DNA from 2 places in the Lysinibacillus sp. NPDC097231 genome. Region 1 is predicted to be linked to the other one. Evidence: predicted binding sites of a transcription regulator. Region 1 holds the regulator's gene; the other holds the start of a gene.
What was found. The regulator LexA, encoded in region 1, represses DNA repair genes until DNA is damaged. The targets are predictions, from matches to a motif close to CGAACATATGTTCG.
Positions count from the first base shown of each region.

Region 2: the regulator LexA is predicted to act here: its motif matches at 2,459-2,472, upstream of ACIQXF_RS07560 (Y-family DNA polymerase).

Region 1 covers NZ_JBIWDH010000001.1:39,923-44,999, forward strand. Annotated here, with positions in the region: gene ACIQXF_RS00245 (helix-turn-helix transcriptional regulator) at 1-147, shown strand, start outside; partial or broken gene def (peptide deformylase) at 140-718, shown strand; gene ACIQXF_RS00255 (YneB family resolvase-like protein) at 1,040-1,708, opposite strand; gene yneA (cell division suppressor protein YneA) at 1,705-2,019, opposite strand; gene lexA (transcriptional repressor LexA) at 2,184-2,801, shown strand; gene ACIQXF_RS00270 (gamma-glutamyl-gamma-aminobutyrate hydrolase family protein) at 2,957-3,679, opposite strand; gene ACIQXF_RS00275 (prepilin peptidase) at 3,714-4,466, opposite strand; gene ACIQXF_RS00280 (hypothetical protein) at 4,526-5,077, opposite strand, start outside.
Region 2 covers NZ_JBIWDH010000008.1:101,382-106,458, reverse strand. Annotated here, with positions in the region: gene ACIQXF_RS07580 (aminoacyl-tRNA deacylase) at 1-259, shown strand, start outside; gene ACIQXF_RS07570 (hypothetical protein) at 504-818, opposite strand; gene ACIQXF_RS07565 (translocation protein TolB) at 982-2,199, opposite strand; gene ACIQXF_RS07560 (Y-family DNA polymerase) at 2,687-3,946, shown strand; gene ACIQXF_RS07555 (YolD-like family protein) at 3,957-4,295, shown strand; gene ACIQXF_RS07550 (YhjD family protein) at 4,288-4,629, shown strand; gene ACIQXF_RS07545 (NUDIX hydrolase) at 5,077-5,077, shown strand, end outside.

The DNA of each region.
Region 1 (5,077 bases):
CAAGAGGCACTCGCAAAGGAATGTGGCGTTGTAAGACAAACTATTAATTGTATTGAAAATGATAAGTATGACCCTACTCTTGAATTGGCCTTTAGAGTTGCTAAAGCTCTAAATAGAAAAGTAGATGAGGTGTTTATATATGAGTAAGTTTCGTCCAGAGTATATGATAACAATGAAAGATTTCGTAAAAGAGAGTGCTGCAATATTAAGAAAGAATACCAAAGAGGTTACGTTACCTGTATCAGAAGACGATAAAGATAGTTTATTATGCATGCTTCAATACTTGAGAAATAGCCAAGATCCGGATCTTTCAAAGAAATACAAATTGCGTCCTGGTTCAGGGTTATCCGCTAATCAAATTGGTCTTAATAAACGAATGTTTGCTGCACTTTTTCAAGATTGAGATAAAAATCATGAATATATGTTAATTAATCCTAAAATCATTAGTCACTCTTTAAACATGATTTATTTATCAGAGGGAGAAAGATGTCTTTCGGTTAATAGAAGAGTTAATGGTTTTGTTCCAAGATATGAAAGAATTAAGGTCAAAGCATATGACATACATGGGCAAGAAGCCATTTTTCAATTTAATGGATACGGTGCAATCTTAATGCAACATGAAATAGATCATTTAAACGGGATCATGTTTTATGACAGAATAAATAAAGAAAATCCATTCAAACTACCAGACAATGTGACTATCGAAAGTTTGTATTAATTTAATACTTTAGGATAAATAGGACTTAGTTATTTATTGTACCTGTTATTTTGAAGGTGGAATCCGTCCTATCAGTCGCTTGGGTGATTCTAACCATCACTTCGGCGACTCTATCCGTCAGTTCCGCCATTCTAACCGTCACTTCGGCGAGTCTATCCGTCACTTGCCCTTCTATCCGTCACTTTCGACGTTCTATCCGTCACTTCGGCGGTTCTATTCCGCCCTTCTATCCGTCACTTCCGCGAGCCTATCCTTTACCACCATTTAGAGCCTTTTAAAGTAAAAAATCAGTGGGACGATAAAACTCCCACTGACAAAACCTTACTTCATTTGCACGCTTCCCTCTTGATATTCCCGATATCTTCGATGTACAGTAGCTTTACTTACCTCAAAGCCAAGACCTCTAAGCGTTATGGCGATTTCCTCAAAGGTAAAACCTCGATTACGAAGATTTACAATTTCCTCTACAGGCACATCCTTGCGCTCTTGACCATGAGGATTTCCACGATTCGATAAATTGTTTTCAGGACGATAGCCATTTTCAACAGCACGACGCATGCCTCGCCGTATTTTAGCATTATGCATTCTTCGCTGGTATTCCTCTACTATTGCTAAAATCTCCAGCAGCATCGTATCCATTTCATTTAACTGTACTGGCCCTGCGTCTCTCATAGAAAAAACATCCGTTTCAATTTTTTGCAATAAATGCAGTACTGCCATTCGAGCATTGCCACGTCCTAAACGTGTTTCATCCTGCACAAATAATGCTTTAATATCTTTTTCTTTGATGAAATCGAGCATATCTAGTAAGCCTTCGCGTTCCACATCGTAGCCACTATGCTTATCCTTAAAAACGCTCTTCACTTCATAGCCCTGCTCTTTAGCATAGCGCACTAACTCCTCCTGCTGACGCTCAAGCGAGGAACTTTGTGTCTCTTTTTCTGTACTCACGCGGCAATAGACAACAGCCGATTGTTGTTGATTCATCATTTCTCATTTCTCGCGATTTCGATTGTATTTAGAGGCTTGGAATGGCCCCCCACTACTGGAATCACTAGTGAATTACCTGCAATAATTTTAACGTTTGGTAATTCATTTTCTGCTTTCACAATCTTAATCCAGTTTTCCGTACTCATTTTACCACGGTATTGTTCAGCTAACGACCATAAGCTATCACCGTGTTCAACTTCAATTTCTGTATATGAAACATCTCCTGGATCTGTTATAAAAAGATATGCTGCAAATAATACGCAAGCCCCTAATAAAGTTGTAATATGTGGATTTTTCTTTAAGAATTTCATGATTATTGCCCCTTTTTAGAATGTTTGTTCGGAATATATGTTCTCATAATAATGCGAACAAACGTTTTTGTCAAACACTTTTCGAACCTATGTTTGCGTTAGTGTTCGCATTCTGCTATACTATTTAATTAAGTAGAATGAATAGAAAAAAGAGGTGAGCAATCATGAAAAAAGTTTCGAAAAGACAAGAGGACATTTTAGCGTTCATCAAGGAAGAAGTGCGGGCAAAGGGGTATCCACCATCTGTACGTGAGATCGGTGAGGCAGTTGGACTTGCTTCAAGCTCAACAGTTCATGGACATTTAGCTCGTTTAGAACAAAAAGGCTTTATTCGTCGAGATCCAACGAAGCCACGTGCTATCGAAATTCTGGAGCCAGAGGATTCTATTCAAAAGCAAAGTGTTATTCATGTCCCACTTGTAGGGAAGGTCACAGCAGGTTCACCGATAACTGCCATTGAAAATATCGATGAATATTTCCCACTACCGGATATTTATGGTACAAGCGAAGAACAGTTATTTATGCTAGAAATTATGGGTGAATCAATGATTGAAGCTGGTATCTTTGATGGAGATTTAGTCATTGTTAAACAAAAAGCAACTGCTGACAATGGTGATATTGTCGTTGCTATGACCGAAGAGGACGAAGCAACTGTAAAGCGTTTCTTCAAGGAAAAAAATCATTTCCGTTTGCAGCCTGAAAACTCTACAATGGAGCCAATTATTGTAGATCAAGTTTCTATTTTAGGGCAAGTTGTTGGACTCTATCGTCGCGTACACTAAAATACTTCAAATTCTAAGAGGTTATTATGTTCGTAAAAGAGCATATACCTCTTTTTTGATTTTAAAAAAGGAATCCACTTTCAAATGGATTCCTTGCTACGTCGCCTGTATTTTATATTATTTAACAAAACATCGTGAAATAGCCCTGATCTATTTTATCTCTCTACCTTGAATTTCAGGCATGTATTCACAAATGCAGTGAATAACTTCTTTGCTACTTCATCCCCTGAAATAGCTTGTTCTTCAGGATGCCACTGTACGCCCAGACAAAATGGTAATTCTTCATGTACCAACGCTTCAATGATACCATCACTTGATTTTGCGGCAACTATCAAGTTCTCCGCTAATACATTGACCGCTTGGTGATGAAATGAATTCACTGCAATTTTTTCTTCCTCAATAATCGAATGTAATAATGTATTTGGTGTGACATTAACATAATGTGTTGCAACGCCTCTAGCCGCTTGTTGCTTATGCTTTATTAACTTACTACTATGGTATTCGCTATCAATATCTTGATATACTGTACCTCCTAGTGCAACATTTAGCATTTGAATGCCACGACAAATAGCAAAGATCGGCATTTTTCGAATAAAGGCCGCTTCAATTAATGCAAGCTCCACCGAATCCCTTTCTGGATGAACTTTCCCTAATTTGGGTGTTGGCTCTGCACCAAAGAGGAATGGATGGACATCATGACCACCCGACAGCAATAATCCGTCCGTTAACGATAAAATCTGTGCCACATCCGCTTCCACTCCAAGCGGAATAATAAGAGGAATGCCCCCAGCTTCTATAATGCTCTTACTATAGGCCGCATTTAATCCCGAGGACAAATCATCCTCCACAAACGCCGTTATCCCGATCACTGGTTTCATGATATTTCCCTCCTAAATTCACAAGCTTTTTAGCTTACCAAAATCCTAGATACCAATTAATCAATACATCCCCATAGAAATAAACGATGATTGCTGCTAAAGCAATGGATGGACCAAATGGTATAGGTGTTTTTCTGCCCTGTCTGCGTAGCTTTACCATAATTATACCAGCAAACATTCCTATCACGGATGCTAAAAATAGTGTCAGCAGTGCATTTAGCGTGCCGAGTACGAGACCGAGTAAAAAGAAAAGTTTAATATCGCCCCCACCCATACCACCTCTTGATAAAACAGCAATACAATATAATATGCCAAAGCCCACAACAGCACCCACTAAACTATCCCACCATGGTGACAACGGCGATATCACTCGTCCAAGCACAAGCAATGGTAAAAAGAATAGCAGTACTTTATCTGGAATAAGCATATAGGCAAAATCCGATACGACAATAATGACTAATAAAGAAATCAATAATAGTGCTACGAAAAGCTCCGCACTAAAACCTAATTTCCAATAAGCAAAAGCAAATAAGACTCCTGTTATCAATTCCATCAGTGGATAAATCCAAGAAATTTTTTGCCCACAGCTACGGCATTTCCCACCTAAAAACAAATAAGACAAAACAGGCACTAAATCAATTGCCGTCAACTGTCTCTGACAATTGGTACAATGCGAGGGTGGCCGCACTATGGATTCCTTCATAGGTACACGTAAGCCCACTACATTAAAAAAAGAGCCAAGCACGAGCCCAAATATTAAAACTACAATTGTATAAGCCATTTCCATTTTTATGACCTCCTAAACGAATAGGCGCTCATACATTTGCAGTATGTGCGCCTATCATGTTATTGTTGTCCTTCGTAATAGAACGTTGTTACTTGCACGGTCGCCTTTAAAATTAGATCTGCATCTTTCGTTAGCTGATCCTGCTCTCCAGGTAATTTAAAATCAATGGAATCGGTTTTCATCACACGCTCTAATTGTTCTATCTCCTGCAAGAAAGCCTCAAGTGAAGGATAATCTAGTGCAGCAACCTCTAAAGTAAAAGTGATTAGTTTTAAATTAGCTGGAAGAGATTCCTTTGCAATAGATACAATAGGGGTAATTGCTTCCTCATTATCCTGATCGTCATTCACCTGTGCATCAGCTTGTTCAAGGATATTGGAATTAGAAACCTCTGATTGTGAGACAGCTGCATCATCATTATGAACAGTTAATGACTCAATACGTGTTCCTGTCACTTCTTCAATCTCAGCCAAATCTAGAATAATCTTTTCTACCGCTCTTGTTTCAGGTAGTTTTTGCCGCAACGTTAAAATATTTATAGTGGGTTGCCCCTGCTCTTTATCTAATTGAGCAAGCTGCTCTTTTAAATGAGAGATTTCTTGTTGTGCTTT
Region 2 (5,077 bases), on a different contig from region 1:
CAAAGTTAAATTTGAGAAAATAGCTGATATTTTAGGTTGCGGTAAAGTAAAATTAGCATCTCCAGAGGAAGTTCAGAAAGTTACAGGATTCCAAGTAGGGAGTGTTCGTATGGTAGGTCTTGATTTACCTTGTGTGATAGATAAACGACTTTTACAATATGATTATATTTATGGAGGGACTGGTCAACCAACATTTACTTTAAAAATTGAACCACAAGCCTTAAATGAATTAAATCAAGTGATTGCAGCCTTCGATTAACAGAAAATACTACTTTTTCTTGTTTAACAATGGGCACCTTTCTATTAAGGTTCCAAGTCTGATACTTGCTACCGCACAATTAAAAAGGATTGAAGTTGCACCCGGAAAATGTGTGGGGAGATTTCTTTGTATCCTTTTTTAGCTGCTGCTTGGCACATTTTCTCATGCGCATCGGATGTGAAATAACCAATGCTACCGTGGATTCGCTTGCGATTGTACCAGCCTTCGATGTACTTAAATAAAGCTACGCGTGCGGTTTCAAAGCGGTCGTACTTATCATTGTTACTTCAAATTCATCATTGATATCACCATCTGAATCACTAAATCTTCCAAACTGATGGGTAAAACTAATGGGTGGTACTCTTAATGGTAGCTTAAGCTCCTTATTAAAATGTCGTTCAAAATCTTTTAACGCAGATTCTACAGTTTTATAGCCTATTGCTGGAAGAAATTCTTCAAGTGGTTGTGGGGAACCACTTGATTTTGCCTCTACTGTTTCATTTATAGATATATTAATTAATACGCCAGTTAACAATACAATAAGAAAACATTTATTCATTTTAGTGCTCCTAAATTATATTAAGGAATATTTTCTCCAAACTATCACATTGTAGAGCGTTTTCCAACGGTCCAAGAACCTTTATTCCGCTTAGATTGTGTTCTTCTTATTCACGAGCACCCTTCACTATAAAAACGAAATATGGAATATGTGGATGTTTCAGTTACTTTTTATAGAAAAAAGTTGGTGCAGATTCTACATTTTTTAACCACCGATGTTCTAGACCATTTATTCCATCTTTAACCCAAACATCTCCTTGGTTTTCTTTTTCAGATGTTCGATACCAAGTAATAGTTGAACCAACCACTTGAGGTGCTTTATCTATTTTATTTTTCTTGGGAAATGTAAGCTGCTTTTGTTCTCCTGATTTAATATTAATTACATATAGCGCTGTAAACATAGTTGGAACCGGTCCCTCTTTCCACTCTTTGTTTTCTTTTGCCCGAGCAACAATTATTTCATCTGGAGAAAACCATTCCAAATCAAGGTCGACATATCCTTTAGGTGTGTATTCCTTTCGTGTATTCAATGTGGGAATTTCTGTAACGGTAGTATTTTTGTTTACAACGAAAAATCTGCCTTCCCCCGATATGAAGGCAAGTTGATTTTTGGTAGGGGCCCACTTTATCCAATTTTTATACCCAAGCATTTTTCCAATAACCTGAAAATGGTCTCCTACTGATGAAAGTACAGAAAGTGTATTGCTATCATTGGACCAAGACGCAGTAGGTGTTAATAGAAAACTAATCCAACTTCCATCAGGACTCCACTTAAAAGCTTCTGCATCAATAGCAAATAAGTCGGTTGTATTTGTTTGAATGGTGTAAAAAGGTTTTATTTTATTCGAATCAAGATTAGCATCTACTGGCACTTTAAAAAGACGAACTGGTTCCCATCCAGTAGGAAGTAAATTAGATTGAGATGAAACGATAAACTCTTTTCCGTTGGGAAACCATTCAAAATCACTAACACCTAGAGATACATTTTCAAAACCTTGTGGTCGTCCATTTTTTGTTTTTGTAACATCTAGGACACCATGCGAAATGTAAGCTAGTTGATTTGACGTTGGTGACCATTTAATAATGCTTGTTTCAATTGTTGGATATGGCTGATAGTTTTCTTTTTTCTTCAAATCATAAATATACAAATACGTTTTTTCACCTTTCTCGTCACCTGCTAAATAGGCAATAAACTGACCATCTTTTGACCACTGTGGAGAGGATACATACTGACCTGTTGTAAGCTGTATTTCTTTATCGTCCTCTTTCATCCAAAGCTGGTGGTCTCGTATAAAAGCTGCTTTAAGTGGAACTTCAGCAGAAGCACCTGTTGAAAAATTAAAACTAACAAATAGTATTAATAATAAAATCCTCGTCACCATTAACCGACCTCCTTTTAGAGGTAGGGTGTCCTTACGAAAGACATATATCCGTCCATCAATAGTAGCTAGCACCATTCACTTTTATATAAATGAACAGACTTTGTTTAAAACCACATCTTTTTCTTTTTTGTGTCTTGGTTTTACATTTAGTTAAATTATCCTATTTTAATATCCTTGAAACTTAATGATTTCTAATATATGTACTGTTTTTGTGGGATTTGTGTTTTTTAATTTCCATAAATTAAATCTTGCTAATACCCAAACAAATGTTCTAATATTATGTATACAAACAGATGTTCTTGCGTAGAGTAATGAAAAGGGAAACTTTATGGATGTTGTGATTTATCATTAAAATTACGTAAGGTAACTGGGAGGAAATCAAGATGCGAGATCAATTAGTTAAAGCAATACAACAGGCAAAACGTTCCTTTATCATCAATAATGTTTTCACTGTCACTTCTGTTTACCGAAAAGAGAGTGAAGTTGTATGAATTACGATGTTATGCCAAATCGACCTATTATGTGCATTGATATGAAATGTTTTTACGCTAGCTGTGTAGCAATGTTACATGGGCTAGATATTTTTGAAACTCCAGTTGCAGTAGTAGCAAACTTTGACCAACCGGGTAGCGTTGTACTTGCAGCATCACCATTGATGAAAGAGAAATTTAAAATCAAAACTGGCAGTAGACGATATGAGATACCAAAACATCCTGACATTAGATTGTTTGAGCCTAAAATGAGTTTCTTTATTCAAATGTCGATGACGATTACAAAATTGATCTCTAATTACGTACCAGTTGATGCTATACATGTGTATAGTGTGGACGAAAGCTTTGTTGATTTAACTGGCACTGAAAAGCTTTGGGGTTCACCTGAAGAAACGGCTAAGGAAATACAAAGGGCTATTCTTGACCAATTTAATGTACCTAGTGCAGTAGGTATGGGGCCAAATATGTTAATAGCCAAATTAGCTTTAGACCTTGATGCAAAGAAAACTGGTTTTGCCAACTGGACTTATGACGATATTCCAAAGAAATTATGGCCTGTACGACCTCTATCCGAAATGTGGGGCATAGGAAGACGAATGGAAGCAAATCTAAATGCTATGGGAATACAAACAGTTGGTGGTTTGGCTAATACAAATCTAAAAGAATTAGAAAAGCGCTTTGGTGTAATGGGCAATCAACTCTATTATCATGCATGGGGAATCGATTTATCCACATTAGGGGAGCCGTTAATAACAAACGGCACTTTAAGTTTTGGGAAGGGCCAAATGCTGATGAGGGATTATCACACACGAAAAGAAATCTCTGTAGTGCTCCTAGAAATGTGCGAAGATGTAATGAAACGCACACGTGATGCAGGGTTTGTTGGCCGTACAATCAGCTTAGGTCTTTCCTACAGTCATAATGCCATGACCAAAGGGTTCCATCGATCTAAAACGATTGCAGTACCAACAAGTGAAACTCTTGTAATGTATAAAACTTGTATTGAATTACTGGATGAACACTTTGCCGGAGAGCCAGCTCGTCAATTATCTGTGCGAATAACGAACCTCGAAAGAGAGCATAGCATCCAATTAGATTTATTTGACGAACGCAAACCACAGCGTCAAATAATCGGTCCTACAATGGATGCAATACGCAATAGGTTTGGGGCTACCTCAATATTAAGAGCAGTTTCTTTCACAAAAGCTGGTACAGCTATTAATCGAGATCGCTTAGTTGGTGGTCATTTGGCATAGGAGTGATTTGATGATAAAAGACAGAGGTAATATTAAATGGGCATCGATGATGTTACCAGAGCATTTGGAGCTACTTAGGGAGTATAAGCAGGGATATGCAAAACAACAAAGAGAGCTTGCCGATTGGGAATTAGAAGAATTACAACAAACGATAGATTTAGCTTATAATCAGCATCAAAACGTTAAGTTAGATGTTTGGTCAGATGGTAAAATCACTCAATGGATAGGAAAAATAAATTCTATAAATATTAATACAAACGAACTTATACTTGAGACTCTTCTTAAAACAAAACGTATTTCATTAAAAAATATATGTTCAGCGCAACTGGATGCTGATTATTATGATTAAAACCGATGAGAGGCAATTACTTCACAAATATCTATTGTTAGAATTAGCAGTGAAATCTTTGCAGATTGATTATCAAAAGGCAGAACAATTTAAAATGAAAAATGTCTTTCTTCCATTAATGGATACTTTGTTAAAGGATTTACGACAAGAATTATTTAATCTTAAACGGCAACTTGCACAACTTCGTATCCGAGTAGTAGGTTGGCAACCAGTGGATGAATATTTTAGTGACGTCCAAGTCGCAACGGCAGGTAATGACGTAGTACTTCGTTATGCTAATCAAGCTTTAAAAACACAAGTAGAAAAGTTACTAATTAATCGGATAAACAAATAACTATGCTCGCTTTGAGCAGCGAATTTTAGAAAATATTTAAAGAAATAGTGTTACTAATCCAACAATAAGAGAACTAACTAAATTAGAAACGGAAAATGAGTATTCTTACCGTTTGTAAAAGGGAGCGGAGGAAGCGGCTCGGCGCTTGCCCACAGGAAGCTTTGCTCTGCACGAAAGCGAAGCGTCAGCGGCAAAGCGAGTAGCCTAGAACGGAAATCAGCTCATTTAAAGTGCCAAATATTCATAAAGATTTCCTTGACCATTTTGTTTTTCAACACTTTGAGAGCTGTTTTAGACAGCTCTTTTTTCTTATTGTACTAACGGTGCAGTTTAGTTCAATAAGCCGTACCATTGTATTTGTTTGTTTTTTACATATACTGTATAATTTTATAGATGGGTATATTTAACTTTGAGTATTTCTAAAGAATTATTTTGGGAGGGAATATTG